DNA from 2 places in the Vibrio penaeicida genome. Region 2 is predicted to be linked to the other one. Evidence: predicted binding sites of a transcription regulator. Region 2 holds the regulator's gene; the other holds the start of a gene.

Region 1 (16,230 bases), 870 kb from region 2:
GAACCTACATGTGTAGGATAGGTGGGAGGCTTTGAAACCATGTCGCTAGATATGGTGGAGCCGTCCTTGAAATACCACCCTTGTAGCTTTGATGTTCTAACTTACCCATTATCTGGGGTGAGGACAGTGCCTGGTGGGTAGTTTGACTGGGGCGGTCTCCTCCCAAAGAGTAACGGAGGAGCACGAAGGTGGGCTAAACACGGTTGGACATCGTGTGGTTAGTGCAATGGCATAAGCCCGCTTGACTGCGAGAATGACAATTCGAGCAGGTGCGAAAGCAGGTCATAGTGATCCGGTGGTTCTGAATGGAAGGTACATCGCTCAACGGATAAAAGGTACTCCGGGATAACAGGCTGATACCGCCCAAGAGTTCATATCGACGGCGGTGTTTGGCACCTCGATGTCGGCTCATCACATCCTGGGGCTGAAGTCGGTCCCAAGGGTATGGCTGTTCGCCATTTAAAGTGGTACGCGAGCTGGGTTTAGAACGTCGTGAGACAGTTCGGTCCCTATCTGCCGTGGGCGTTGGAAGATTGAAGGGGCTGCTCCTAGTACGAGAGGACCGGAGTGGACGAACCTCTGGTGTTCGGGTTGTCATGCCAATGGCATTGCCCGGTAGCTAAGTTCGGAATCGATAACCGCTGAAAGCATCTAAGCGGGAAGCGAGCCCTGAGATGAGTCTTCCCTGATACTTTAAGTATCCTAAAGGGTTGTTCGAGACCAGAACGTTGATAGGCAGGGTGTGTAAGCGTTGTGAGGCGTTGAGCTAACCTGTACTAATTGCCCGTGAGGCTTAACCATACAACACCCAAGGGGTTTTGCGCAGAAATTGTTCCAGACAATTTCCTGCACTTCCTACATCCATGTAGGTCGTGGACTCAGATAAGAACAGATTGAATGTGTAAGAACCAGAACTAAAAAACAGCTTTCCGAATTTATTGTTTTCAGATTTTAAGAAAGTCTGAAGGCAAAACAGAATTTGCTTGGCGACCATAGCGTTGTGGACCCACCTGATTCCATGCCGAACTCAGAAGTGAAACGCAATAGCGCCGATGGTAGTGTGGGGTTTCCCCATGTGAGAGTAGGACATCGCCAGGCTTTGAATTTGAACATCCGCTTATGATAAGCGGGTATTCCACTGCGGAGTGGTAGTTCAGTTGGTTAGAATACCGGCCTGTCACGCCGGGGGTCGCGGGTTCGAGTCCCGTCCACTCCGCCATTTATTTAAGAAACCTCAACAGAAATGTTGAGGTTTTTTGCGTTTAGGGAAGACATATTCGACCTGCAGTCGAACGAGTCCCGGTCGTGTGCAACCCCAGTCATACCAATCTGGAAAATTAACTGATCAGGTCAATCCAGTCTCTTGTGCACATTTTGGTAACCCTATCAGCGTTTTCCAAGAATCGATTCCACGCAGTGCATACCTTCGACACAATATTGCGATGATCGTCAAAATTTTGGTTGGCAAGATAGTGCTGCCTGAGCCAACTCCAAACTTGCTCAATTGGGTTTAGCTCTGGTGAGTAGGGGGGGAGTTTGATGATACTGAGATTATGGAACTCTTGTGCAATATCATTGGTGTGCCAGCCTGCACCATCCATAATGACCACTGCGTGACGACCTCTTTCGGTGACTGCGGAGATCTGCTTAAGGTGCTCAACCATAATCTCCTTGTTAACCCAAGGAACAACCATTGCTTCTCCGATCTCTCTAGTCGGGCATACTGAGCCAAACAAATAAGCATACTCAAATTGCTGTTGTTTTACCGCTCTCGGCCTTGAACCCCGTTCAGCCCAAAGTCGAGTTGTCGTATTTTGCTGGCCAAATCTCGCTTCATCTTGAAACCAGACATCAACGCTCTCTAGTCCCATATGACCAGGGATCTTAAGGATCGTTTCAATTTTGAATTTTTTTAAAATCGTCTTGGATTTGTTGGGATTGTCGAGGGTGCTTGGAGCGAGAAGTTATCCAAGAGAAGCCCATATGATTGAGCAAATAGTAAATGGAATCTGGATGGTAGTACTTACCAAACTCTTTGACGATATAGGTATGAATGTCAGCGCCAGTTAACCTGCCCCCAGATGAATCCTTTGCTCGATTTTTTATGTACAGGCTTAATTGCTCACGTTGTTGAGGATTCAGGAAGGCAGGTCGACCTGTTCTTGGTTTTTCTTGCAACCCTTCAAGTCCTTCCTCAAGGAACGTTTGTACCCATTTGTTTACACTGGTTCTACTGACTTTAAGGAACTTGGCGATTTGGGTGCGAGAGTGACCATCTTTAAAATGGGCCAATGCGAGTAATCGCATCTTCATCTGGATAGATTTTTGTTGGCTAGCAAGCTTTTAAAGTCAATGTTATTGAGGCTGTCCATGGCATCTTTTTTCACGAGAAAGTAATAGCATCAATCAGATCATATTTTTACTTAGATTGGTATAATTAAGAAATCCCCCCTTAGCTTATAGGTGAGTCTTCAAAGCTTACCTCGTATCTAGGTCAAACACTGCTCCCTATCAAGCTCAATATATTCAGGGATCTTACGGATCATTTCAGTTTTTAAAATTTTTAAATCACGCTGGGATAATTGGTATTTACTCGGGTGTTGAGAACGTGAAGTTATTCTACGAAAGACCTAAGTCATTGAGTAAGAATTAGATGAAATCTAGATAGTAAAATTTGCGAGTCCTTTGCTGATATGAGCATGAACATCACTGTCAGTTAATCGCTCTCCTGACGGAGTTTCTGCTCGACATACGGTATTGGCTGTTATAGTCTGGACATATAGACGTCTAAACGCTTTAGGGAGAAAGTAAGATGCCCATTAAGATTCCTGATCAATTGCCTGCTTTGGATACACTTAGGCACGAAAATATATTCGTAATGCCAGAGTCTCGCGCAACGACGCAGGAAATACGCCCACTTAAAGTGCTCATTCTTAATTTAATGCCGAAGAAAATTGAAACGGAAACGCAGTTTCTTCGCCTCTTATCAAATAGCCCGCTACAGATAGATGTAGAGCTACTAAGAATTGATAACCGTCCAAGTAAAAACACGCCAACAGAGCACTTAGATACGTTTTATCGCCAGTTTGAAATGGTGAAAAACAAAAACTTTGATGGGTTAATTATTACAGGTGCGCCCTTGGGGCTCGTTCAATTTGAAGATGTAATCTATTGGGAGCATCTTCAAACAATCATGAACTGGGCAAAAGAGCATGTAACCTCAACGTTATACGTATGTTGGGCTGCGCAAGCTGGCTTAAAGCTACTGTACAATTTGCCTAAACGCACTCGCAAAGAAAAACTTTCTGGGGTGTATCAACATCAAGTTTTGCAGCCTTATCATCCTGTTCTGAGAGGTTTTGATGATACTTTCTTAGCGCCACACTCTCGATATGCCGACTTCTCGCCAGAATATTTATCGGAACATACTGATCTAGATATTTTGGCTACATCGGATGTTGCTGGTGTATACCTAGCTACAACGAAAGACAAACGAAATGTATTTGTCACTGGTCACCCTGAATATGACTCTCACACATTGCATAACGAATATGTTAGAGATCTAGGGGAGGGGATGGAGCCGCCGATTCCTGTCAATTACTACCCAAACAACAACCCCGATAATAAGCCTAATGCCAGTTGGCGTAGTCATGGGCATTTGCTATTTCTAAATTGGTTAAACTACTGTGTTTACCAACAAACACCGTATGACTTGTCTCTTTTCTCGGAAGCAAATTTTACTAAGGACGAAGAGTAAACGACTTTAAAATTAGGGCAGCGTAATCGTTGCCCTTTGTTTTCATTCTTCTTTTTTAGCTTTTTCTATCATTGGCGTAATAGTGGATCCCTGTATAAGAATGGAAAATACAACAACAGAATAAGTCATCACGAGAATGATCTCTTTTACGTCTATCAGCTTATCAGGAATCACCAAAATACCGGGTGGAATGGATAGAGCCATTGCAAGGGCTAACCCTCCTCTAAGTCCTCCCCATGTGAGAATTTTTACTGACCAAGAATTATAGCTACGGTATCGAGTGAAGCCTAAATAAGAGAGCCAAACACTTAAATACCGACTAGTCAGAACAAGGGGGATGGAAAATGCCATTAGGATCCAATCTTCGTGGTGGAATTCAAATAGAAGCATAGACATGCCGATAAGTAAGAATAAAACGCCATTTAAAAACTCATCGACCAACTCCCAGAAATGATCTAGGTGCTCTTCACTTTCTTTTGAAAAACCAATAAATCGAGTCCAGTTACCGATCATAATTCCCGAGACCACCATGGCTAAGGGACCTGACACATGAATAACATCTGCAAAGGCATATCCTGCTGTAGGAATTCCTATAGTCAATAAGAGCTCCATAGAATGATCGTTAGTAGCACTGATTAAATAGTGGAAGAGTAACCCAAGGGCAAACCCGTATACGATGCCGCCAATAGCTTCTTGAGCAAACAGTAAGGTAACACTTGTGATGGTAGGGGATTCTGTACCAAATGCCATGGTATAAAGTGTGACAAAAATGATGAGACCAAATCCATCATTAAAAAGGGATTCACCTTCAATTTGAGTTGAGATTCGTTTGGGTGCATCAAGCTTTTTCACGATAGCCAGCACCGCAATGGGATCGGTTGGTGAGATAAGTGCTCCAAAAAGCAAACAGTACACAAGATCGAACTGAATACCAATTACTTGACAGAATAGGTAGAGCGCACCGCCGATAAACACCGTCGAAAATAATGTCGCACCAAGCGCCAAAATGGTAATTTCCCATTTTTGATCTTCCATATTAGGAAGCTTTATTCCCAATCCACCGGCAAACAAAAGAAAGCCTAATACGCCTTTGAGCAAAAACGCTTCAAAATTAATTGTACTCATTGTTTCAGTAGCGACTTTGGTTAAGTGAAACCAATCGTTTTGACCTGCAATAATAATGAACAGTGATAAGATCAGCGCACCTGCTGTGATGGCAATTGTGCTCTGCATCTTTCCTATCTTACTGTTTATAAAGGCGATCAGCATTGCCGCTGCAGAAAGAAAGCACAGGGTGTAATAGACAGACATGAGCTAGGTTATTTCCAAGTGTAACAAAATGTGTAATTGGCGGATTTTCCTCCTACTTTGACGCAATATCAAATACTTTTTTTGCTCATCTACTTAGCAAAAAAGCAGCAGTGATAGATAGGTAATTTACTGATTTGGACGTCTAGATTTCTATTGGATGTGTGGTAGGATGAGAGCAAAGATAAGGAATGAGGCTGTAGTGTGGCTGGAAGCAATTTAAGACAACAAATCGAACAACAACTTTCCCGAAGAATTATGCTCATCGATGGTGGTATGGGTACCATGATTCAGGATTTAAAGTTGGAAGAAGAGGATTATCGTGGTGAGCGTTTTTCCGATTGGCACTGTGATTTAAAAGGGAACAATGACCTTTTAGTTTTGTCTCAGCCTCAGCTTATTAAAGACATACATAGTCAGTATCTTGAAGCAGGTGCCGACATATTAGAAACCAACACATTCAATGCGACTACCATTGCAATGGCTGACTATGATATGGAAAGCCTGAGCGAAGAGATAAACTTCGAAGCTGCGAAGTTGGCAAGAGAAGCTGCTGATGAATGGACGGCAAAAACCCCAGACAGACCACGCTATGTTGCTGGCGTTCTTGGTCCAACTAACCGAACGTGTTCGATCTCCCCTGATGTAAATGATCCTGGATATCGTAACGTGAGTTTCGACGAGTTAGTCGAAGCGTATTCTGAATCGACGCGCGCACTCATCAAAGGTGGTTCACACCTCATTCTTCTTGAAACTATTTTTGATACGTTGAACGCTAAAGCATGTGCATTTGCTGTTGAATCTGTATTTGAAGAAATGGGCATTGAATTGCCTGTTATGATTTCAGGTACGATCACCGATGCGTCTGGACGTACACTTTCTGGTCAAACTACGGAAGGTTTTTACAATGCGCTAAGGCATGTTAACCCCATTTCATTTGGTCTGAACTGTGCGTTGGGCCCAGATGAACTGCGTCAATACGTTGAAGAGCTTTCACGTATTTCAGAGTGCAGTGTGTCTGCTCACCCTAATGCGGGATTACCTAATGCTTTTGGTGAGTACGATCTATCACCTGAAGATATGGCTGAACATATTGGTGAATGGGCTAGAGCAGGGTTCCTTAACCTAGTTGGGGGGTGCTGTGGTACCACGCCAGAACACATTCGCCAAATGGCACTAGCCTGCGAAGGTGTACCTCCCCGTAAGTTGCCAACTATACCTGTGGCATGTCGTTTATCTGGTCTTGAGCCTCTAACGATAGCGAAAGATACCTTATTCGTTAACGTTGGTGAACGAACTAACGTAACGGGTTCCGCTCGTTTCAAGCGCCTCATCAAAGAAGAACTCTATGATGAAGCGTTAGATGTGGCTCGTCAGCAAGTTGAAAACGGTGCGCAAATCATCGATATCAACATGGATGAAGGGATGCTCGATGCGGAAGCCTGTATGGTCCGTTTCTTGAACCTTTGTGCTTCTGAACCAGAAATATCCAAAGTTCCGATTATGGTTGATTCCTCTAAATGGGAAGTGATCGAAGCGGGTCTAAAATGCATTCAAGGTAAAGGTATTGTTAACTCGATCTCTTTGAAAGAAGGTAAAGAGAAGTTCGTTGAACAAGCAAAACTGATTCGTCGATACGGTGCCGCAGTGGTCGTAATGGCGTTTGACGAAGTGGGTCAGGCTGAAACACGCGAACGCAAGCTCGAAATCTGTACCAATGCCTACAACATTCTGGTTGGCGAAATTGGTTTTCCGCCAGAAGATATTATCTTTGACCCCAACATTTTCGCGGTTGCAACGGGTATAGAAGAGCACAACAACTACGCGGTTGATTTCATCGAAGCCGTTGGTGATATTAAACAAAAATTGCCACACGCTATGATTTCAGGTGGTGTGTCTAACGTTTCCTTCTCCTTTAGAGGTAACAACTACGTTCGTGAAGCTATCCACGCTGTGTTCCTATATCACTGTTTCAAAAACGGTATGGACATGGGTATCGTTAACGCAGGTCAACTTGAGGTTTATGATAACGTTCCAGAAAAACTTCGAGAAGCTGTTGAAGATGTGGTTCTAAACCGTCGTGATGATGGTACAGAACGTTTACTCGATATCGCTGCTGAGTTTGCCGGAAAGGGCGTAGGTAAAGAAGAAGATGCTTCAGCGCTTGAGTGGCGAAGCTACCCTGTTGAGAAGCGATTAGAACACGCCTTAGTTAAAGGGATTACAGAGTTCATCGTTGATGACACGGAAGAAGCCCGTCAAAATGCGACCAAACCTCTTGAAGTGATCGAAGGTCCTTTAATGGATGGTATGAACGTGGTGGGTGATCTGTTTGGCGAAGGTAAAATGTTCCTTCCTCAGGTGGTGAAATCGGCCCGTGTTATGAAGCAGGCGGTTGCACATTTAGAGCCTTACATTAACGCCTCCAAACAAGCCGGCTCGGCAAACGGAAAAATACTGTTAGCGACGGTAAAAGGGGACGTTCACGACATTGGTAAGAATATTGTAGGTGTTGTACTGCAATGTAATAACTATGAAATCATAGATCTCGGTGTCATGGTTTCTTGCGAGAAGATCCTTAAAGTCGCCAAAGAAGAAAACGTTGATATTATTGGGCTGTCTGGTCTTATTACCCCCTCTTTGGATGAAATGGTTCATGTTGCCAAAGAAATGGAGCGACAGGGTTTTGAATTGCCACTTCTTATTGGTGGTGCAACGACTTCCAAAGCGCATACTGCAGTAAAAATTGAACAGAATTATCACAAGCCCGTGGTGTACGTGAATAATGCCTCACGTGCGGTTGGTGTGTGTACTTCTTTGTTATCTAATGAGTTATATCCAGGTTTTGTTGAAAAGTTGGATGCAGATTACGTTCGAGTTCGTGACCAGCACAACCGTAAGAAGCCCAGAACTAAACCTGTGACTGTCGAGAGAGCACGAGATAATCGAGTAGCGATTGATTGGGGAAATTACACGCCACCAGCTCCAGCAAAGCCTGGTGTTCATGTGTTTGATGATTTTGAAGTAGCCACTCTACGTAAATACATAGACTGGACCCCTTTCTTTATGACGTGGTCGTTGGTAGGTAAATACCCTGCAATATTTGAACATGAAGAAGTGGGTGAAGAAGCACAGCGATTATTTAAAGATGCTAATGATCTGTTGGATCGTGTGGAAAGTGAAGGCTTACTGAAAGCTCGAGGTATGTGTGCTCTGTTCCCTGCTGCAAGCGTTGGGGACGATATTGAAGTGTACACAGATGAAAGCCGAACGGAAATTGCACATATGCTTCACAACCTTCGCCAACAAACCGAAAAACCCAAAGGGTTTAATTACTGTTTGTCTGACTATATCGCACCAAAATCCAGCGGTAAGAAAGACTGGATTGGTGCATTTGCTGTCACAGGTGGCATTGGGGAGCGAGAGCTTGCTGACGCGTATAAAGCGCAAGGTGACGATTACAACGCCATTATGATTCAAGCGGTGGCAGATCGATTAGCAGAAGCATTTGCTGAATATCTTCATGAACAGGTACGGAAAGAAATCTGGGGTTACGCAAAGGATGAAAATTTGGGTAGTGAAGATTTGATTCGTGAAAAGTATCAAGGTATTCGACCTGCACCAGGCTATCCTGCGTGTCCCGAGCACACTGAGAAAGGCACGTTGTGGGAAATGCTTAAAGTTGAAGAGGCGATCGACATGTCGCTAACCACGAGTTACGCAATGTGGCCTGGAGCGTCAGTATCGGGTTGGTACTTCTCGCATCCAGATTCACGCTATTTTGCCATTGCACAGATCCAAGAAGATCAAGCAAAAGACTACGCAGAAAGAAAAGGATGGGAGTGGGAAGAGGCTGAAAAATGGCTTGGGCCTAATCTTAACTGATAGACACGCAACAAGTTGAGAAAGGGTTGGCATTTGCTAACCCTTTTTTCGTTTGAAGGTTACTTTTCAAAAAGCTCTTGATGGAGTGCTTGTACGGCTTTCTTAGACACAGATTCGTGTAATAAGAAGCAGAGGTTATGAGCACTTGCTCCGTAGCAGATCATACGTAAATTGAAGTCTTCCAGCGTACTGAATACTTGTTTCGCGTAGCCTTTACTCTCTTTCATATTGTTTCCAATAAGAGCCACCAAACATAAATTATGTTCTATATCGACTGTACACAATTCTTCCAGCTCACGTTTAGCTTCAGCAGGCAATTCTGGTGCTCCACCACTCGTATTGGTTTGATCAAGTGTGAGCGAAACGCTGACCTCGGATGTGGTTATTAAATCAACCGAGATTTTATATTTAGCGAGAATTTGGAACACATCAGCAAGAAAGCCGTATGCTTGGAACATATTTGGACTACGTAGCGTCACCATGGTTTGATTACAGCGCAATGCTAGTGCACGAAATAGGGGCGCGCTCTCTACTTGCTGACGAATCCAAGTTCCACCTTTCTCTGGTGCTTTTGATGAGCCAACAAAAACAGGTATTTGATGGCGAAGTGCTGGCAGCAAAGTTGATGGGTGTAAAATTTTGGCACCAAAATTCGCCATTTCTGACGCTTCACTGAAGCTGATTTCAGGAATTGGGCTCGCTTTAGGTGCTATTCGTGGATCAGTAGTGTAGATACCTGGAACGTCTGTCCAAATCTCAAGCCCCGCTGCTTCAACTGCTTCTGCAATTAATGCGGCACTGTAATCACTTCCACCTCGTCCTAAAGTCGTGGTATTTCCATCTGCGTCTGAGCCGATAAAACCTTGTGTGACCACCACATGCTGACGACAAAGAGGAACCAATTTTTCATGTGCTAGACGAGAGATTTCTTCTAATTCTGGTTGCGCTTTTCCATGAACTGAATCTGTACGCATGACATCACGAATATCAAATCGGACGGCATCGATACCGCGCTCTTTCATTAATTGAGTCAGAAGGTGCGTAGACATTAGCTCGCCGCATGACACTAAATGATCGGTCAACTTCTCACTTGATTGGAATGATGCCGCTTCAGCTGCGCTAGCAACAGAATCTAAAATAGTGTGGACTTGTTTTTCTGCATGAGCAGGATCCGCAAGCTGATCTAAAATTTGATGATGTATATCTGTGATCTGCTTTATCAATTCTTGACGCTTACTTGCTTCTTGAACGCCATTAGCAAGTTCAACAAGTAGGTTTGTCACGCCTGAGCAGGCGCTGCTTACAATCAACCGCGTATTTGGGTTGTTTTCTATAATCGTGCTGCAGCGGCTCATTGCCTCAAAGTTTGCAACACTGGTTCCGCCAAATTTCGCTACATTAAATGCGCTAGTGGCTTTGTTCTCATTCAAAGCACTGTCTCCCAAAATACGTCCAAGAATAACGACACAGTAGTCAAAAGGACTACTTAACATCCGATGTTGAAGAGAGATTACGTAGAGCAGAGGGAAAGCATAAGAAAGGAATGCGCACCTCAGAAGCTCTTCACCTTTTTGGTGACAGTCGGTAGGATTCAACCTACTCGCCCGATGTGTAATTCACCCGCAATGAATCATCATCTCGGCACTGCTCCCCCTGAGTGAAGTGTATTGGAATTGGGGTTCCACACCACACCTGCCTGGGCAATGCTCCTCTTCTGCTAGAAAGCCCGTTTATTGAACGGTTTTATGACCAAAATGTCAATCACAAAGCGTGAATTTGTTATTTTGTGATATTGGCTATGTAAAAATTGAGTTCTAGACGCTCGACCTAAGCCCAATTGATGCATTAGAGTAAAATTTGTACAGTAAGACTTGTATACAATTTTTTAAACCTACAATTACAATAAAATGAGAACACCTATGACAATAACCAGCTTTAACCCACCAAGACGCATTTTAATGGGGCCAGGTCCATCAGATGTGTATCCCGAAGTTCTTCAAGCGATCAGTCGCCCAACGGTTGGTCATCTCGACCCGCTGTTTATCAATATGATGGATGAGCTAAAGCAGCTTTTGAAATACGCTTTTCAAACAAAGAATGAATTCACCATCGCGATATCAGCACCGGGTAGTGCGGGGATGGAAGCCTGTTTTGTCAATTTGGTTGAACCCGGTGACAAAGTCATTGTGTGTCGAAATGGCGTTTTTGGAGAACGAATGAGAGAAAATGTTCTTCGATGTGGTGGAGATGCAGTTATTGTCGATGATGAGTGGGGGGAGCCTGTAAGCGTACAAAAAGTGCAGGCCGCATTCGACCAGCATCCCGATGCTAAGGTGCTCGCATTTGTTCATGCTGAAACATCTACAGGTGCTTGCTCTGATGCCCAAGCGCTCGCAAGTATCGCCAAACAGCATGGTGCGTTGACGATAGTCGATGCGGTTACGTCTTTAGGTGGTGTCCCACTGTATGTTGATGAGTGGGGACTCGACGCAGTGTATTCAGGTAGTCAGAAGTGTTTGTCGTGTGTTCCTGGATTGTCACCATTAACTTTTTCTCAAGCCGCCGTTCAGAAGATTACGCAGCGCAGTACACCCGTACAGAGTTGGTTTTTAGATCAGAGTTTGGTTTTGGGGTATTGGAGTGGGGAGGGCAAGAGAAGTTATCATCATACCGCCCCAGTTAATAGCTTATACGCACTTCATGAAGCTCTATTGAAGCTAAAAACAGAAGGACTTGAAGGCGCATGGGCAAGGCACAAATCGATGCACAATAAGCTCAAAAATGGGTTAGAAAGTTTAGGGTTTGAATTTGTCGTCGAAGAAGGTTCACGTCTGCCACAGCTGAATGCAGTATACATACCTGAAGGTATTGATGAGGCTAGCGTACGTACCACTTTACTAGAAAAGTACAACCTAGAGATAGGCGCTGGGCTCGGTGCTTTAGCGGGTAAAGCTTGGCGAATAGGATTAATGGGATATGGAGCTCGTGATGAAAATGTAGCACTCTGCCTCAAGGCGTTGGAAGATACGCTTTAGGGTATTGGAGTACGGGTATTCATCACTAAAGCCGCTTACTCAGCGGCTTTTTGGGATTCATCATTATTGTCCGTAATAATTGCTTGAGATGCCTTTGAGTATCGTACTTTTGAGAAATCGAGTTTGGGAAATAGGTACTCAGCTTCTTCTTGAATTTGTTTCGCTTTGCTTTCGTTGTCCATTCCTCGATACGCCACGATCAGATTATTATAAAAAGCAGGTCTCGGTTTTCTTTGTATAATATCTTGAGACCACTCAATATAGGGCTCTATTAATGTTTTGTCTTTTGTAAACAGTCCTATAGTTAGGTATGTGCTGTAAACATCCCAATCGTACCTGTCTTTCCAAGCTACGGGGTTGCTGACTTTTTCTAGGATGTTAGGGTTTCTTGGCTGAGATTTTTCAAACTGAGAGAGTACGTGATTTGTGTGAAGCGTACTGAGCATATAGAACGTGGTTAAAATGGGTAAAACTAGGCTAGATACCCTCAATGTAACTTTACTGACGACGCTAAAGTTCACCGTTTTATATCGAGCTGTTCTTTGATCAAGCCAATAGAGCAGAATGATAAATGTTACCCAATGAATGGCAGAGTGATAAAACGGATACTCTAATTGACTGTGGACAGCAATGGGAACAAACAGCGCCAAAAGCGCCAGCTTGGTTCCTTTTCGGGCTGACGAAGCCTTGTAAATAATGTATGCCCCAGCCAGTAGAATGGCGATTATGGTAACGACACCGCCTTCTACTCCCCATAGCATAAGCTCATTATGAGGGTGATCCAACGCTGCAACTGCTGGTGGGTAATCAGTATTTAACTGATGTTGCCTCGCGGTGTATAAGACATACGAAGATTCAAACTGCCCATATCCATACCCGGTGAATGGTTTCTCGATGATCATATCGATGGCTTGTGGAAAATGAATATCTCTCAAACTTTGGAGATCTTTTTTATCTTTTAATAGGCTGTCAAAGTTGGAGTCAGTCAATTGGGGAACAGTAAGACCAAGCAATATGCCAACAGCAATGGAAGTTAGCCAAGCACAGACTCTTTTGGGAGTAGAAAATCGTATTAAGTAAGGTGTGACCAATAAAGTTGCTAGCGTCGCCCCTAGCCACCCTGTTCTGGAAGCAACAATAACAAGCAGCGATACGCAGAGCGCCGGAACGGAGACAAGGAATATCAATTGACCCAATTTTCGTCTGTATTTTTGAGGTTGCCTCGCAAGCAGGTAACCAGAAAGGACTAATCCCGTTGCCAAAAAGCTGGCAAGAACATTGGGCTGCTGAAAAATGCCATAAGGACGGTTGGCGACCGTGTTGTAGCCTAATATGTTATCGGGTTCTAGAACAAGGAACTGAACGTATCCATAAAGACCTTGCAATGCAGTGGCAATGAGAATGAGCCAAAGTAGGCGCTGTTTTTGTTTGTTAGTGAATTGAAATTGTTGTAAGACAAAAAATAAAATTAATCCAGACCACAACCCCAATATTCGACCAGTAGACTCTTCTACAATAGCGTTAGGTAAGAATATAGGAACGGTAAGAACGGCACCGCATAGAAGAAGCACAACACCGAGTTTGGAATAACGAATCTGGTAGCGATTTGATATCTGATAGAACCCTATTGCCAACGCAAGAGAAAGACCTATCCAAGTTGAAGGGTTAAATGATAAAGCCAGGCCTGCCCCCCCCGGATTTGGCATAAAAACATTCATGGCAACTAAAAACGTACACGCAATGACGATTAGAAATTTTCGATTGAGCGGTGTTCGGGATTTATTGGACTCGAGCTGTGTTCCTCGAACGAGCAGAGTTGCCATATTTGAATGTTTCCTCAATAGATTTCAACGGTCTGAAACCAGACCGTTGAGTGATACTATCACTTTTCGTTTCAAAGCATAGGTTTTAAGAAGCGAGCCGTATGAGAGCCTTTAACTTTTGCGACTTCCTCCGGAGTTCCTTGCGCAATAATTTCACCGCCACCTTGTCCACCTTCTGGCCCTAGATCGACGACCCAATCTGCGGTTTTGACAACATCCAAATTATGTTCGATAACCACAACGGTATTCCCGTGATCCCTCAGGCGGTGTAATACCGTCAGCAACTGCTGAATATCATGGAAATGCAGACCCGTTGTCGGTTCATCAAGAATGTAAAGTGTTTTACCTGTATCTCGTTTAGAGAGCTCTCTTGCCAATTTGACTCTTTGAGCTTCACCGCCTGATAGAGTGGTTGCCGCCTGACCAAGTCGAATGTAAGACAAACCGACATCCATTAATGTTTGAAGCTTTCTTGCAATAACCGGCACGGGGTCAAAGAATTCACGCGCATCTTCGACTGTCATTTCCAACACTTCATCGATGGTTTTTCCTTTGTATCGAACTTCTAATGTTTCTCGGTTGTAGCGTTTCCCGGTACAAACATCACAAGGAACATAGACATCAGGCAAGAAGTGCATTTCAACTTTAATTACCCCATCGCCCTGACAAGCTTCACAGCGCCCGCCACGGACGTTAAAGCTGAAGCGACCGGGTTTATATCCTCGAGCACGTGATTCTTGCGTACCAGCAAAGAGCTCACGAATAGGTGTGAAAATACCGGTGTAAGTTGCTGGGTTTGAACGTGGTGTTCGACCTATTGGGCTTTGATCGATATCGATGACTTTGTCGAAATGTTCAAGCCCAACTACTTTTTTGTAAGGTGCTGGAGTCGCAATGCTGGCACCATTAAGCTGAGTTTGTGCAATCTTGTAAAAGGTGTCATTGATTAAGGTGGATTTACCTGAGCCCGATACACCCGTAATACAAGTGAATAGCCCCACTGGAATAGATAAATCGACATCCCTAAGGTTGTTTCCAGATGCACCAAGCAGTTCAACCACTTTTTTCGGATCCATTGGCGTACGATCTTTAGGAACCACAATGGACTTTGCTCCGCTGAGGTACTGACCTGTAAGAGAGTTCGGATTGTCGAGAATGGCTTGCATATCACCTTCTGCAACCACTTCGCCTCCATGAACGCCAGCGCCAGGACCGATATCAATGACATGGTCAGCACAGCGTATTGCATCTTCGTCGTGCTCGACAACCAAAACAGTGTTACCCAAATCTCTTAAATGTATCAGTGTTTTTAACAGCCTTTCATTATCTCGCTGGTGAAGACCGATGGAGGGTTCATCCAGAACGTACATAACGCCAACTAAACCAGCACCGATTTGGCTAGCCAATCTGATTCTTTGAGCTTCACCACCTGATAAAGTCTCGGCGCTTCGAGAAAGATTGAGGTAGTTAAGACCAACATTGACGAGAAAGTGCAGTCGGTCGTTGATCTCTTTCATCACCTTTTCGGCGATCTTAGCTTTTTGACCTGTTAACTCTAGGTTTTGAAAAAACGACATTGCATCGTTGATGCTCATTTCAGCAACGGCAGGTAATGGCGTATCCTCGATGAATACATTACGTGCTTCAGTGCGAAGTCTAGTACCACCACAGGAACCACAAGACTTGGTTGAAATGTATTTGGAAAGCTCTTCACGAACTGAGTTGGATTCAGTATCTCTGTATCGGCGTTCTAGTGTATTGAGAATCCCTTCAAATGGGTGCTTCTTGGTTCGGCTATCGCCTCGATCATTGATGTATGTAAATTCAATTTGAGTTCGTCCAGAGCCACGAAGTACGACATCTTGAAATTTTTTCGGCAATTTATCGAAAGGTGTTTCTAGGTCAAACCCGTAATGATCCGCAACAGACCCTAGCATTTGATAGTAGTAATAATTTTTCCTATCCCAGCCTCGAATTGCGCCATCCGCTAGACTTAGTGATGCGTCAACGATGATTCGACTAGGATCAAAAAACTGCTGTACACCTAAGCCATCACAGGTAGGGCATGCGCCCGCAGGGTTGTTAAATGAAAACAGCCTTGGTTCGAGCTCTTGCATGCTATAGCCGCAGTGCGAACAGGCGAAATTGGCAGAAAAAATGATGTCTTGCTTGGATGAGTCATCCATATCGCATACAGAGGCTATACCACCAGACAGTTCTAATGCTGTTTCAAACGACTCCGCTAAACGTTGCTGAAGATCGCCCCGTACCTTAAACCTATCTACAACAACTTCTATTGTGTGTTTTTTATGAAGCTCCAAAGTTGGAGGATCAGAAAGATCGCAAATATCGCCATCAATTCGTGCTCGAATAAAGCCCTGTGCCGCTAAATTTTCTAACGTCTTAACATGCTCCCCTTTTC
Region 2 (16,230 bases):
CAGGAAAGTTTATTCAATTACAGAAGAAGGACGCCGAGCACTTGGGGAGTGGTTTGACCAACCTACTGCACACCCTACCGTTCGCGATGAGTTTTCTGCCAAGTTAATGGCATGTTCCGTACAACCTTCTACTTCGTATATTGAACAACTGACTGGTTTGATCGAAGAGTCTCGTCAACTAGTGAACCACTACAAAGAAATTGAGTCGGTTTACTACGCGACACCAAGCACTTTAGACAAGCAAGCTCGTTTAGAGCGTTTAACCCTTCGTCGCAACTTGTTGCTTCGTAACACATGGGTTGCTTGGGCAGAAGAAGCGCTTGCAGAATTAGAAGCTATGGCGTAAATCTTCGCTATTAATAAAAAAGGTTGGTGCGTACACCAACCTTTTTTTATGTCTCACAGTTTACGTTTAAATTACGCTTGCGGGCGAACACCCAACGTATGGCATAACGCGTATGTCATTTCAGCACGGTTTAGCGTGAAGAAGTGGAAATCTTTTACGCCTTCTCGGCTTAGAATTCTCACCATATCGATTGCTTGACTTGCACCCACTAACTGACGTGTCATTGGGTCATCATCCAACCCTTCAAATTGCTTCGCCATCCACCCAGGGACTTTTACATTATTGATATCCGCAAAGCGTGAAGCCTGCTTAAAGTTCGATACTGGTAGGATTCCCGGAACAATCTCAACATCAATTCCAGCCGCCACACAGCGGTCACGGAAACGCAAGTAGCTCTCAACGTCGAAAAAGAACTGAGTGATAGCTCGGTTTGCTCCGGCATCAACTTTACGCTTCAAGTTCAGTAGATCGGCTTGTGCGCTTTTAGCTTCTGGGTGAACTTCAGGGAATGCCGCAACAGAAATATCAAAATCGTGCTGAGACTTTAGTAATTCAACTAAATCAGAAGCATACATATCCGGCACACCACCGCCTGGGGGAATATCGCCGCGCAACGCTACGATACTTTCAATACCATTGCTCCAGTAATCATTAGCAATGTTCACTAATTCATCACGTGATGCATCGATACAAGTTAAGTGTGGTGCTGCAACCAAACCTGTTTGATCTTTGATTTCTTTGATAATTGAGTGCGTACGATCGCGCTCTCCAGAGTTTGCTCCGTATGTAACTGAAACAAACTTTGGCTGTAACGTTTTTAGGCGGTGCACGGAATTCCAAAGCGTTTCTTCCATTTTTTCACTGCTTGGTGGAAAAAACTCAAATGAAACATTGATGTCATCAGAAAGCTCAGCAACATTCTGATTCAAAGCATCTATGTGACTTGCGTGGGTATAACTCATGCTTCTCTCCCTGTGGCACCACCACAAAAAATTCTTTTAAAATTCTCAGCGACGTTTAGACGTCTATATGTCCAAAGAATGTCTTTTATCCGATTTAATGTCAACTAGATCACCATGAATTTTATTCATGATGAAACTACGCATTTTTCATTAATAAAAATCCACAGCATTTTAAAGGGATAGAGGCAACAAAAAAGGGCACAGAGTGCCCTTTAGATATAACAAATCGCTATAGCAAATCACTAAAACAAAGATTTATAACAAACTTGAAAGTCGATTCAGATCTGACTGAATAGCCCCTGCCGTTACGGCCTTACCCGCTCCAGGGCCTCGAATAACCAATGGGTTGTCTTTATACCATTTACTCTCGATGGCAAAGATATTGTCGCAAGGCAATAAGTTGGCTAGTGCGTGCTCGCGAGGTAACGCCTCCACACCTACTGTTGCGCTGCCGCTTTTTTCCAGTCTTGCCACATAACGCAATACTTTGTCTTCACGTTGGGCTTTTTCAAGGCGCTCGGCTAAGTTTTCGCTCAGGATCTGTCCATTGTCCAAAAAGTCATCCAGCGGTAAATCGCGCAATTGCTCTGGAACCAATGATTCAACTTTCACGTTTTCAGGCTCTAGCTCTAATCCGGATTCACGAGCGAGAATCACCAACTTACGCATCACATCAGATCCATCTAAGTCACAACGAGGATCGGGCTCCGTTAAACCTTGCTGCCAAGCAAGATCTACTAAGTCACTGAAAGGCACCTGACCATCAAACTGTTGGAAGAGCCATGACAGCGTTCCTGAGAAGATTCCAGAAAGCGCTAGAATGTCATCCCCACTTTCACGTAAATCACGCACTGTGTGGTTAACAGGAAGCCCTGCACCTACTGTTGCGTTATAGAACCAATGGCGACCAGTCTTTGAAAACGCATCTTGTACCTGATGATAAACGTCGCCCGGTGCCGAACCTGCAACTTTATTTGCCGAAATCAAATGGAAACCGTGCTCAGCAATGCTGACATACTGATTAGATAACGCTTCACTGGCTGTCACATCCAATACGATAACTTCATCGAATTTCTGCTGATGCGCCAGTTTGTCCAACCATTCCGTTCCGTCATTGCTGATCGCTTCATCATCAAAACGATTGAAAACCTCTTTGGCATCAATGCCCTCGAAGTCCAACCAATACGTTTGGCTATCGACTACTGCAACCAAATCAAATGTTTTTCCATGACGCTTTTCAAGCTCGTCTTTTTGCTCATCAAACAGCTCTATCCAGCTGGAACCGATATTGCCTTTGCCGCACAAAGCGATAGCAACACGCTTTTGAGCTTGGAACAACTGGCTGTGAATGCCTGTGATTAAGCGAGATGTATCGGTTTTACGAAGAATCGCGACTAAGCTAAGACCAGATTCAGCCTCACTAATAAACTCTACGGTGCTGTTTTTCAGTTGCTGGTAAAAACCGTAGCAGTGATTCGGGTTATTGGTTACGCCAGCGCCTACTGCAGCAACCAGTGAATACCCTTCTTTCAATTTAATTTCCGCACCAATAGAAACATCTTGTAGATGGGAAAGCGCCTCGCCAGCCACTTCTGAGGTATACGCCAAAAGCAAGCAACCTTGATCGCTTTGCGCTTCAAATGCCAATGGGCTGAGTTGCCCGCGTGAAAGCGTTGTAAGTACTTCTTTAGCTAAACGTTCAAAATCGTGCCCGTGCCCGAAGTCCACTTTAACCAGTAGCACTTCATCCAAAGAGGTAATAATTTTGGCACCACGACCCGATGCAAGAACACGCTCAATACGTGTTGAACCTGATTCAGGTTGGTAGCTGCAACGCAAATGCAATTCCATTGAACTTTGAGCAACAGGCTGTAACGTACGGCTATGAAGAACTGGTGCCGCCAAGCGAGCCAATTCACTGGCTTCATCTAAGCGCAGCAGAGGCAGTAAGCAGGCGTCTGATACTTTACGGGGGTCAGAGCTATACACCCCAGCCACATCACTCCATATGGTCACTCTGGACGCTTCTGCTAGCGCACCGATGACGGTCGCTGAGTAATCTGAACCATTACGCCCAAGAAGAACTGTTTCACTTTCTTCATTTTTTGCCATGAAACCAGTAATGACAATTCGGCACTGACGATGCTGTGCTAGCGATTCTTTAATTAAAGGGTAAGAACGTGCTCGGTCGACTTCCGGCTGAGCTCCGTGTTCTGCACGAAGGAAATCACGTGAATCTTGCGAAACCGCTTCTAAACCATTGTGATTAAGAAGTTCCGCCAATAGCCTCGCCGACCATATTTCGCCGTGTCCCATTGCTGATGATTTTTGAGCACTGCTTAATGGGTAAGACAATTCGCCTAACCCAGAAAATTCCGTGTTAAGAACATCAAGCAAAGGCGCTGCACGTTCTGCTGGCAACAAGCTTTCAATTAATTGTGTTTGGTATTGTCTGAGTTCTTGCAACGCTTCATGCGCTAAACGCCCGTCTTTTTCTAACGCCGCCAGCCAAGCGATAAGTTGGTTTGTCGTGCTACCCGCTGCCGACACAACAACCAAGTCATTCGTATCCGAATATTCTTTGAGTATGCTCACCACACGTTGATAGCATTCGGCATCCGCCAAGCTACTGCCACCAAATTTATGCAATTGACGTTCGAGAGTCATTACGCCACCTCCTTGGCTTTTGCAAAGGCTTGCTTCAAATCAGCGATCAGATCTTGCGCATCTTCAAGACCCACAGACAAACGTAGTAATGTTGGGGCAATGCCCGCTTCTTCTTGCGCTTCATCACTCATGGCACGATGGGTCATTGAACTAGGGTGACAGATCAGGCTTTCCACCCCTCCCAATGATTCTGCGAGCGAGAAAAGCTGGAGAGAACTGGCAAAACATTTCATTTGCTCAAAGCTTCCATTCAATTCAAAGCTGAGCATAGAACCAAAGCCCGATTGCTGCTTTTTGGCAATGTCATGACCTGGGTGCTCTGGCAAACTTGGATGGTAAATGGTGCCAACCAATTCATGTGTTTTCAAAAATTCTAATATCGTGTTCGAGCTCTCTTCATGAGCTCGCATACGTGCACCAAGTGTACGTAGGCCTCGTAGAGTCATATAACTGTCGAAAGGCGTGCCAGTTGCGCCAATGCAGTTACCCCACCACGCTAAATCTTCCGCGTGTTTTTCATCTTTACAAATGATGACACCACCAATCACGTCAGAGTGACCATTAATGAATTTAGTCGTGGAATGCACAACGAAATCTGCACCAAGAGTAAGCGGTTTTTGGTAAACCGGTGTTAAAAACGTGTTATCGACTGCGACAAGCGCACCGACTTGTTTTGCTTGTTCGCAAATTTTCGCAATATCAACAACACGTACCAAAGGGTTTGATGGTGTTTCAAGTAAGACCAGTTTAGGTTTTTTGCTGAGTGCTTCAGCAAGAGCGGCTTCATCGGATTGATCAACAAATTCAACTTTGAAGTCACCCTTTAGTGAGCGAGTGTTAAAGAGTCGATAAGTACCACCATAGCAATCGTGTGGCGCGACAATAAGATCGTCAGGACCTAAGAATGCCGTCACCCAAAGGTTAATGGCTGCTGTACCAGTATTGGTTATGATGGCGTTTGCACCTTCTTCCAGCTCAGCTAAAGCTTGCTCTAGCAAGCCTCGATTTGGGTTACCTGAACGCGTGTAGTCATATTTGGGCACTTCACCAAACGCAGGAAAGCCATAGTTCGTAGACAAGTAAATTGGTGGGACAACTGCGTGATACTGAGTATCCGCTTCAATACCAGTGCGTACGGCAATAGTGGCTGGCTTTCGTTGGCTCATAAATAGGGTCTTCCTTTCCTGTGGTGCAAACTTTTCGAGCCTCTGTTATACCAATTACGAACGCGAGTTAACATGCGTGTAACGTGTTTTAACAGAGATAGTCACGATTAATATGCAATACTTTAGCGTTCTCATTTTAGGACGTCAACACTTCTAGACGTCCATATGTCTTTGCTTGTGGCAGTAAAAGTCGCTAAAATCGTTTTTATGAACGGCTAAGTCGCTAAAACACATGAAAAGAGCTTTCTGTGCGGAGTAGCCATATAACTTAGATAAATAATAATTGAAGGTGCGCAATGGCAGATTGGAATGGCGAATACATAAGCCCCTATGCTGAGCATGGTAAAAAAAGCGAACAAGTAAAAAAAATTACAGTATCGATTCCGTTAAAAGTACTTAAAGTACTGACAGACGAAAGAACACGCCGCCAAATTAACAATCTGCGTCACGCCACCAATAGCGAACTGCTTTGTGAAGCTTTTCTCCACGCTTATACAGGCCAGCCATTACCGACAGATGAAGATTTGAGAAAAGATCGCCCAGACGATATTCCGAGTGAAGTGAAAAAAATCATGACGGAAATGGGCATCGAGTTCGAAGCCTACGACGAAGAATAAGCAAAAAAGAGGGGATAGCCTAGGCTATCCCCTCTTTTTTATGTGTATTGAAAAAGCAATGTACGTTTAATCTGACACACATGAAAAGTGAATCAGATTGTCATATTCAGGATTGCATATAGTTTTCAGGCATTTCAATTCGAGCAACGCCTGAATCAATGGCAGCTTGCGCAACAGCTTTTGCTACACGTGGTAGTAAACGAGCGTCCATCGGTTTCGGGATGATGTAACCGGAACCAAATTCTAGCGCCGTAACACCTGCCGCTTTTTTCACTTCTTCTGGTACAGGCTCTTTTGCTAATTGTCGAATAGCATCCACCGCTGCGAGCTTCATTTCATCATTAATTTCACTGGCACGAACATCCAACGCACCACGGAAAAGAAATGGGAAACAAATAACATTGTTAACCTGATTCGGGTAATCGCTTCGACCCGTCCCCATGATCAGATCATTACGAACTTGATGGGCGACTTCCGGTTTGATTTCTGGATCAGGGTTAGAACACGCGAAGACAACAGGTTTATCCGCCATCAACTTTAGAGCTTCTGCAGGCAACAAATCAGGGCCAGACACACCTAAGAAAAGGTCGGCACCCTCAATAACATCTTCCAACGTGCGCTTATCTGTATTGTTCGCAAACAGCTGCTTGTATTCATTCAGGTCATCACGGCGAGTATGAATCACACCTTTACGATCCAGCATGTAGATTTTTTCGCGCTGTGCGCCACATTTGATCAGCAGTTCCATGCACGCAACGGCAGCAGCCCCCGCACCTAAACAAACAATTGTCGCATCTTCGAGTTTCTTATCTTGAAGTTCAATCGCATTCAACATACCGGCAGCCGTCACAATAGCCGTGCCGTGTTGGTCGTCATGAAAGATGGGAACATCACAACGCTCGATAAGTCGCTGCTCAATTTCAAAGCAATCTGGCGCTTTAATGTCTTCTAAGTTAATGCCGCCAAACGTATCGGCAATGTTGGCGACGGTATCAACAAATTCATCAATCGTGCGATGTTTCACTTCGATATCGATGGAATCAAGACCAGCAAAACGCTTAAAAAGAAGCGATTTACCTTCCATCACAGGTTTGGACGCTAGTGGTCCTAGGTTACCCAACCCAAGAATGGCTGTACCGTTAGAAATGACAGCCACCATATTACCTTTGGCAGTGTACTTATAAACATTGTCAGCATTTTGCGCGATCTCACGTACAGGTTCGGCTACGCCAGGGCTGTAAGCCAGCGCGAGGTCTTCTACTGTATTGGCTGGCTTGGTGAGTTCGACGGAAATTTTACCGGGAGTAGGTTGAGCGTGATAATCCAGAGCTTGTTGGCGAAAATCTTGTTGGCTGTTGTCTTCAGACATGTGGGGACGTTCCAATTATTGTTTTTTGAGTAGGTAAAAGGTGTTTCTTGCATTGTTAGCTGAAGCCGACCGCAAATTTAACTTCAACTCTTTATTATACTAAAGTATGACTTGCAATCTTCATAGATTGCCAGCGTCAAAGAAAGGTCATTTTGAAAGAGCTAAGACCACTTAACCGAGAGCTAAATCAAAAAACATTTATTTCATGAACGAAAAAAGGACGCCGAGGCGTCCTTTTCAAATTTGGTCAGTATTACGAATTCGTAATTACTTGCTGCTAAGAGCACCAAAACGCTTGTTGAAGCGATCAACACGGCCGCCAGTATCAACGATACGCTGCTTACCAGTGTAGAACGGGTGACATTTGTCACATACGTCTAGGTGGATAGAATCTTTGTCTAGAGTTGTTTTGAACTCAAAAGTGTTGCCACAAGAACATGTTGCTGCAACAGCTTTGTATTCTGGGTGAATACCTACTTTCATGGGATAACCTCAAATTGGGCCGTGTCGCCATCCGATTCTATGCCGGACACCACACGTAGTTTCAGATAAATCGATGCGGAATGACCACATCATCAAGGCGCAGTATAGTAATGAAACATTTAGGTAGGATCAACCTATTTGGCAGTTTTTTCGCCAACTATTTTTGATTTAGAGGCAGTTTTCACCCGTTTACCCTACGGGTAAGAAAATTCGAGTTTAGCCAGATTTGATGGATAGGTTACTTAGCGAATCTTACTCAGTTATACTCACTTTATTCCTATCAGGTTCTTTATAAAAGATTTATGCGCCCTTCTATTGCCAGAGTCGCTTTGCCCGTACCATTGGACAAGCAATTTGATTACCTAATTGCCCCCCATCAATTTCCAGTGATTGGCGGTCGCGTGAGCGTACCTTTTGGCAGGCAAACTTTGGTTGGTATTGTAACGGAGCTCGTCAGCCAGTCTGAGTTTCCCGTTCATCAGCTAAAGGGAATTAAAGCAGTACTTGATGAGTCACCGGTTTGGCAAGGTTCTCTGTACGCATTACTGCAGTGGTGCAGCCAATTTTATCTCTATCCACTAGGTGACACGTTAGCGAATGCTATGCCTGCTTTATTAAGGAAGGGAAAGCCTGCCAACTTCAGTACTTTAAAAGAATGGGTTATTACTTCCTCTGGTAAAGACCAAATCATGAGCGGGTTTGGTCGAGCCGTTCAGCAAGCAAAAGCAATGCACTTACTCGCAAACGGAACTGTTCCCCATCAAGTGATGCTCGACAACGAAATATCCAGCCAGGTATTGAAAACCTTGCAAGAGAAAGGCTGGGTAGAACAAATAGAAAGTAAGCCTGTTGCCTTAGATTGGACAAAGCAAGTAGAAAGCACTGAGGAAAAGCCCAAGCTCAACGAAGAGCAATCTGTTGCGATTGCAGCTGTAAATAGCCATAAGGACTTTGGCTGTTTTCTGTTGGAAGGGGTTACTGGTTCGGGTAAAACCGAAGTTTACTTGAATATGATTAAGCCCGTTCTCGATAAAGGAAGGCAGGCACTGGTTTTGGTACCAGAGATTGGATTAACACCGCAAACCATCAATCGATTCAAACGTCGCTTTAATGTCCCAGTAGAAGTTATTCATTCAGGATTAAACGATACCGAACGTTTGAATGCTTGGTTAGCGGCACGTGATAAACACGCCGGTATTGTCATCGGGACTCGCTCTGCATTACTGACGCCGTTTGCCGATCTTGGCATCATCATTGTCGACGAAGAACACGACGCTTCATATAAACAACAAGACAGTTTGCGTTATCACGCTAGAGATGTTGCGGTGATGCGAGCGGCTAAAGAGAAGATTCCTGTCATATTAGGCAGTGCAACCCCTGCTCTCGAAACTCTCCACAATGCATTGAATGGTAAATATCATCACTTAACCTTGGCTAACCGCGCTGGTGCCGCCATGCCCACAACCAATAAAGTGCTGGACGTAAAAGGGCTATACCTTGAGAGCGGCTTATCCGCCCCATTGATTGCCGAAATGCGCAAGCACTTAACGGCTGGCAACCAAGTCATGCTATTCCTCAATCGCCGAGGCTACTCACCTGCCCTCATGTGTCATGAATGTGGGTGGATTGCCGAATGCCACCGTTGCGATGCCTACTATACATTTCATCAAAATAGTCGAGAAATGCGATGCCACCACTGTGGTGCTCAACATCCAGTCTTGCATCAGTGCCAAGGCTGCGGCTCGACACAATTGGTATCCGTCGGTGTTGGCACAGAGCAGTTGGAAGAACAACTTGCCAGCTTGTTTCCCGAATTCAAAGCAATCCGAATAGACAGGGACAGTACCCGACGTAAAGGCAGCCTAGAGAGTGCCTTGAAATCCATTCGGAATAACGAATATCAAATCCTGATTGGCACGCAAATGCTGGCGAAAGGTCACCATTTTCCAGACGTCACGCTCGTTGCGCTGATTGATGTTGATAGCTCGTTGTACAGCAGTGACTTTAGAGCTTCCGAAAGGCTAGCTCAGCTCTTTATTCAAGTGGCAGGGCGTGCAGGTCGAGCCAGCAAAGCAGGGGAAGTCATCTTACAAACACACCATCCTGAACATCAGTTACTGCAAGCTCTTCTTCATAAAGGGTATGGACATTTTGCTCAAACAGCACTTGAAGAAAGGAAGCTTGCCTTACTGCCACCTTACACTTTTCTTACCTTATTTCGCGCTGAAGCAAATCATGAAGAAACGGGTGAGCAATTCCTAAGACAAGTAAGACAAACCATTGAATCTAATCCAATTTTCAACAGAGAATGCATGGTATTAGGTCCAATGCCCGCACCATTAGCTAGACGCGCTGGCAAGTCGCGTTGGCAACTAATATTGCAAGCTCCGTCACGATCTTTAATGCAAAAATTGTTGTACAGTTCAAAGGTCGTCATAGACGCACTGCCATTGGCAAAAAAAGTGCGATGGACAACCGATATTGAGCCCCAAGATCTTAGTTAGAAGTAAAATCTCTGTAAATTGATGTGATGTCAGTTCTGTTACTCAACGGTATTTTGTAGCTAGTTTGAGAAAATGAATATGATCCTATGTGATTGATGTCACGCTACTTATGCAAAATTTGTTAATCTGCCCGTAAATTAATCTTAATTTAGAGCATAAAATATCCAATAAAAAAGTTGCTCACGTCAGCGCTAGATATAAATCTTATAGATGCTATTACAGCCATGAAAAATAAAGAGGACAACTTACTATGGCGACAATGAAGGATGTTGCCCAGCTAGCAGGAGTTTCTACTGCAACCGTATCACGAGCTCTGATGAACCCTGAGAAGGTTTCATCTACTACGCGTAAACGTGTAGAGAGCGCCGTTTTGGAAGCTGGTTATTCACCGAATTCACTGGCAAGAAACTTACGACGTAATGAATCCAAAACCATCGTTGCAATTGTACCTGACATCTGTGACTCCTATTTCACTGAGATCATTCGTGGCATTGAAGATGTAGCTGTGGAAAATGGATATCTCGTACTGTTGGGGGACAGCGGTCAGCAAAAGAAACGAGAAAGCTCGTTGGTCAACTTGGTTTTCACTAAACAAGCCGATGGCATGTTGCTTTTGGGTACGCACTTGCCATTCGATGTCAGCAAACCGGAACAAAAAAACCTGCCACCACTGGTGATGGCTTGTGAATTTGCACCGGAACTGGAATTGCCGACAGTCCATATTGATAACCTAACATCTTCTTTCGAGGCGGTGAACTATTTGACGCAAATGGGCCACTCCAAGATTGCTCAGATTTCAGGGCCAGACGATGCTGCGCTTTGCCAGTTTAGAAACCAAGGGTATCAGCAAGCGCTGAGAAGAGCTGGCATAACGATGAACCCCACTTATAAAGAGATGGGAGATTTCACCTTTGAGTCTGGTCACAAGGCAGTCACCAAATTGCTTTCGTTACCAGAGCCACCAACCGCTGTTTTCTGTCATAACGACGCCATGGCAATTGGAGCAATCAAAGGAGCAAAAGCCGCAGGATTAAAAGTACCTCAAGATTTATCCGTTGTAGGCTTCGATGATATTCAGTTTGCTGAATTCTGCGACCCTCCACTAACGACCATCACGCAGCCACGCTATGAAATCGGTCGACAAGCCATGCTGATGCTGCTTGAAATCTTGAAAGGTCGTGACGTTCACGCAGGTTCACGCCTGTTGGAAACACACTTGAAAATCCGAGAAAGCGCCGCTCCACCAAGAACTTAACACGTCGAAAGTGGACTCACCTGCAAGCTTTTCACTGGTAACACTGGTTTTCCAGAGCAATTCTGGATTACCATGTTACCCGTTTTTTATTGACTGCAAGCTGTTAAACCGTGGCAAATAAAGATTACGTAAGAAGAGGGCGTGGGCAAAAGAAGCCTACCAGAAAACAAACATCCAATAAGAAGCCGTGGAAAGCAGGTCTTATCGCCATTTTACTTGCTGGCGGGTTTGGTTATGGGCTTTATATACTCAGCCAAGATCCTGAACCACCCAAACCTCAGATTGCTCAGAAACCGAAGAAACCGGTGAGCAAACCTAAACCACTGCCACCACCACCTGAAGAAAAGTGGGAATACGTCGATTCACTTCCAAAGCGAGAAGTGCAAGTCGAAGCCAAAGAGCAAGTGGTGTCGGAGATTCCATATATAATGCAATGCGGAGCCTATAAAACGCTCGCGCAAGCAGAAGCACGTAAAGTAGATATAGCCTTTCAAGGCATCAGCAGTAAGATCCGTAAAAAGGAAGGCAGTAGCTGGTATCGTGTCGTGCTCGGACCGTATGTTAAAAAACGCGATGCAGAGCGCGATCGTCACAAACTTCAGCGCGCCAAGATAGAGCCTTGTGCCATCTGGAAAGAGTCGCAATAGAACACTGCGTTCATGACTAAATTCACAAGGGAGCCGTTGGCTCCCTTGTTTTTTTATCTCCAGCCCTCATATCCGAGTTATATCGCGAGCGAATTAATAGGTTAATAAAAGTGACTACTATCGTATCTGTACGCCGAAATAATAAAGTCGTCATCGCCGGAGACGGTCAAGTATCGTTGGGTAACACCGTAATGAAAGGCAACGCAAAGAAAGTGCGCCGCCTCTACAATAATAAAGTACTAGCTGGATTTGCCGGCGGTACGGCAGACGCCTTCACTCTTTTCGAGAGATTTGAAAGCAAACTGCAAATGCATCAAGGTCACCTAACAAAAGCGGCCGTTGAATTGGCAAAAGACTGGCGCAGTGACCGCGCATTAAGAAAACTTGAAGCTCTACTCGCCGTAGCGGATGAAACAGCCTCGCTTATCATCACTGGTAATGGTGATGTGGTTCAGCCAGAAAACGATCTCATCGCCATTGGCTCTGGTGGTAACTTTGCGCAAGCCGCAGCCACTGCTCTGCTCGAAAATACAGAGTTAGACGCCCGTGAAATCGCTGAAAAATCGCTGAAAATTGCTGGTGATATTTGTGTTTTCACCAACCACCATCATACCGTTGAAGAACTCGACACCGCGGCGCAAGAATAATAAGGATTACCCTATGTCTGAAATGACACCTAGAGAAATTGTTCACGAATTAAATCGTCATATCATCGGTCAAGACAAAGCCAAGCGCGCTGTAGCCATTGCGCTTCGTAACCGCTGGCGTCGAATGCAGCTCGAAGAAAGCTTGCGAGCTGAAGTCACCCCAAAGAACATCTTAATGATCGGCCCAACGGGTGTGGGTAAAACAGAAATTGCTCGCCGCCTAGCTAAGTTAGCCAATGCTCCGTTCATGAAAGTAGAAGCAACGAAATTCACAGAAGTAGGCTATGTCGGCAAAGAAGTCGAAACCATTATCCGTGATTTGACCGACGTTGCGATCAAAATGACGCATCAGCAAGCGATGGAAAAAGTAAAATTCCGCGCGGAAGAACAAGCTGAAGAACGCATTCTGGATGCATTGCTTCCTCCACCACGTGAAGGCTGGGGTTCAAGCGAGAACACAGAAGATAAGTCCAATACTCGTCAAGTTTTCCGCAAGAAGCTGCGTGAAGGCAAGCTAGACGACAAAGAGATCGACATTGAAGTGGCTGCGCCTCAAATGGGCGTGGAAATCATGGCTCCTCCTGGTATGGAAGAGATGACCAACCAACTTCAAGGCATGTTCCAGAACCTTGCAGGCGATACCAAGAAAAGCCGCAAGATGAAGATCAAAGACGCATTTAAAGCGCTAGCTGAAGAAGAAGCCGCGAAACTCGTCAACCAAGAAGAACTGAAAGAACAAGCCATCTATAACGTAGAAAATAATGGCATTGTCTTCATTGATGAAATTGACAAAATCTGTAAACGTGGCGAGAGCTCCGGTCCAGATGTGTCTCGCGAAGGTGTCCAGCGCGATCTGCTTCCTTTGATCGAAGGTAGCACGGTGTCGACCAAGCACGGCATGGTAAAAACAGACCATATTCTGTTTGTCGCGTCCGGCGCATTCCAAGTAGCGAAGCCATCCGATCTGATCCCAGAACTGCAAGGTCGTCTACCTATTCGTGTTGAGCTAGAAGCCCTAACAAGCGAAGACTTCAAACGCATTCTAACCGAACCTAAAGCTTCTCTGACTGAGCAATATTCCGCGCTAATGGCGACGGAGTCTGTCGATGTGAGCTTTACTGAAGACGGCATCTCACAGATTGCTGACGCAGCATGGCAAGTCAACGAAACCACAGAAAATATCGGTGCCCGACGTTTGCATACCGTAATGGAGCGCTTGATGGAAGAGATCTCATTTGAAGCCACTGAGAAAGGTGGAAGTGCAGTGACAATTGATTCCGCCTACGTGCAATCCAAGTTAGGTGAATTTGTAGAAGACGAAGATTTAAGCCGATTCATTCTATAAACATCCCGTATTTGATATAAAACAAGCCCGCCGCACTTAAGCGGGCTTTTTGTATTCACCATTTCAAAGTCGTTGTTATACTGGATGCAAATCGAGCAACGACGTACGAAGCATGAGACAATCTTTAAGTGCATGGCTGGGCGCCGCTCGCCCCAAAACACTGCCTTTGGCCTTTGCCTCTATCGCAACAGGCAGCAGCCTAGCTTTATTCAATGGTCATTTTTCTCTTCCTGTAATGCTGCTAGCCTTACTGACGGCGATTCTGTTACAGATACTCTCCAACTTAGCCAACGATTATGGTGACGCTCAAAAAGGCACTGACAACGAAGACAGAATAGGTCCTATGCGCGCGATCCAATCGGGTGCTGTCGATGCAAAAACCATGAGAAATGCCATTATCATCAATATTGTTCTCACGATACTGTCTGGTCTCGCTCTCATTTTTTATGCTCTGCAATCCCCCACCAGCATTGCCGCATTTCTAGCACTGGGGTTGCTCGCTATAGTAGCTGCCATCGCCTATACGGTGGGTAACAAGCCTTATGGTTATATCGGTTTAGGGGATCTTTCGGTGTTCATCTTCTTTGGGCTACTTGGCGTTGCTGGCACCTTTTTTCTTCATACTGGTTTTATTGATGCCACCATTTTCCTCCCTTCGATTGGTTGTGGGCTCTTGGCCGTGGCTGTCCTTAACATCAACAACATGAGGGACATCGACAACGATGCCGCTTGTGGCAAACGCACGATGGCGGTTCGTCTTGGCGCTCAACGTGCAAAACGCTACCACATGTTGTTGTTAGCTGGCGGAACGGTCCCCTTCATAGCATTTTTAGCTTTACAGAGCACTGCATTAGCTTGGGGGTTGAGTATGTTGCTAGCCGTATTATTTGTGGTCAATCATGGCAGAGCGGTACTTGCTGCCTCTTCCCCAACGGAACTGGCGCCCATGATGCCCGTCATTGTTAAATGTGCCTTGATAACTAACCTCTTATTCTCAATCGTGATCACGGGTCAAACTCTGATGACTTAATTGAGCCTTGTCATTGCAATGACTTACTAGGCATATATACTCGAATACAGAACTGCGTAACAGAAGACGACTTGCTTATGGAATACAACACCTCAGCACTATGCGATATCTACTTGGATCAAGTAGATGTAGTGGAACCTATGTTCAGTAATTTTGGTGGTAGTGCCTCGTTCGCGGGTCAGCTTACAACCGTGAAATGCTTTGAAGATAACGGCTTAATCAGAAAGGTATTGGAACAAGATGGTGTAGGTCGAGTATTACTCATCGACGGAGGCGGTTCACTACGCCGTGCTTTAATCGATGCAGATCTGTCGTCTTTAGCAGAAGAAAATGAATGGGAAGGCATTGTGGTTTACGGGTGTGTGCGCGAAGTCGACGAACTCGAAGACATGAACATCGGTATCCAAGCCCTCGCCTCTATTCCAGTCGGTGCAGCGCAGCAAAGCGTTGGTGAAATCGATGTTGCCGTCAACTTTGGTGGTGTAACCTTCCTACCAGAAGATTACCTCTACGCTGATAACACAGGCATCATCATCTCCCAAGAGCCTCTCGACTCCGACTTAGAAAGCGAAGACGACGACTTCTCAGACGAAGAAGAATAAACAAGTCTCTTCACCCTAGCACTCATACCAAAAAAGCAGCCATCGGCTGCTTTTTTGTATTCTTGAATTTCTATAGTTTCCTACACAGTACGCTTGTGTAGTTCTAGGAGGGGGCGCGGAATTTATAAGCATAAATGAGCACCACCGACAACGAAATACGCGAGCGTACGCCGTAGGAAAAAGAAATTATTCTACGTCGTCCATCTTCCCAAGAAGATTACGAATACGCTCCTGCCACGCAGTGTGCTCTTCACGCATCTTAATGTTTTGTGACTCTAACTCTTCACGGTTGCTTTTCAGCTCGTTTGCTTCGGAATTAAGTTGAGCGTTTTGCTCTTTCAATTCTTCCACTTCCATTTGTAGAAGTGCGATAGTATCAACTGCGGTTTGGATTTTTACTTCTAGCTGCTCTAGGACTTCTAAAGACATGTTAGCCACCTGTTTATTTTGATTCAGTCTGCGTGAATGAAAGTTCACAAATTACCTCACATTCTACTCAGCATCTTTGATAGACACACGTTCAAAATTGGTGATCTATGCTCGGTTGGTTAAAAAAAAGTCGATATTTAACCAAATCTTGACGTTCGTTA

What was found. Region 2 encodes MetJ, which represses methionine synthesis genes. Its sites were predicted from a motif close to TTAGACNTNTANANGTCTAA; they were not measured.
Region 1: a site for MetJ is predicted at 2,772-2,791, ahead of metA (homoserine O-acetyltransferase MetA). Genes of this name have one in related genera too.

The regions. Positions count from the first base shown of each region.
Region 1 is NZ_AP025144.1:533,593-549,822, forward strand. Features, by position in the region: rRNA gene LDO37_RS02725 (23S ribosomal RNA) at 1-801, shown strand, start outside; rRNA gene rrf (5S ribosomal RNA) at 983-1,098, shown strand; tRNA gene LDO37_RS02735 (tRNA-Asp) at 1,143-1,219, shown strand; one part of gene LDO37_RS02740 (IS630 family transposase) at 1,338-1,913, opposite strand; one part of gene LDO37_RS02740 (IS630 family transposase) at 1,915-2,313, opposite strand; gene metA (homoserine O-acetyltransferase MetA) at 2,813-3,757, shown strand; gene LDO37_RS02750 (cation:proton antiporter) at 3,800-5,068, opposite strand; gene metH (methionine synthase) at 5,324-8,950, shown strand; gene lysC (lysine-sensitive aspartokinase 3) at 9,010-10,380, opposite strand; lysine riboswitch at 10,499-10,672, opposite strand; gene LDO37_RS02765 (pyridoxal-phosphate-dependent aminotransferase family protein) at 10,870-11,985, shown strand; gene LDO37_RS02770 (PglL family O-oligosaccharyltransferase) at 12,021-13,808, opposite strand; gene uvrA (excinuclease ABC subunit UvrA) at 13,880-16,230, opposite strand, start outside.
Region 2 is NZ_AP025144.1:3,802,873-3,819,102, forward strand. Features, by position in the region: gene LDO37_RS17020 (PadR family transcriptional regulator) at 1-346, shown strand, start outside; gene metF (methylenetetrahydrofolate reductase) at 418-1,308, opposite strand; gene LDO37_RS17030 (bifunctional aspartate kinase/homoserine dehydrogenase II) at 1,564-3,975, opposite strand; gene LDO37_RS17035 (O-succinylhomoserine (thiol)-lyase) at 3,975-5,141, opposite strand; gene metJ (met regulon transcriptional regulator MetJ) at 5,438-5,758, shown strand; gene LDO37_RS17045 (malic enzyme-like NAD(P)-binding protein) at 5,865-7,127, opposite strand; gene rpmE (50S ribosomal protein L31) at 7,395-7,610, opposite strand; gene priA (primosomal protein N') at 7,913-10,114, shown strand; gene cytR (DNA-binding transcriptional regulator CytR) at 10,365-11,369, shown strand; gene LDO37_RS17065 (SPOR domain-containing protein) at 11,480-12,016, shown strand; gene hslV (ATP-dependent protease subunit HslV) at 12,127-12,663, shown strand; gene hslU (HslU--HslV peptidase ATPase subunit) at 12,677-14,008, shown strand; gene LDO37_RS17080 (1,4-dihydroxy-2-naphthoate polyprenyltransferase) at 14,121-15,038, shown strand; gene rraA (ribonuclease E activity regulator RraA) at 15,116-15,640, shown strand; gene zapB (cell division protein ZapB) at 15,827-16,069, opposite strand.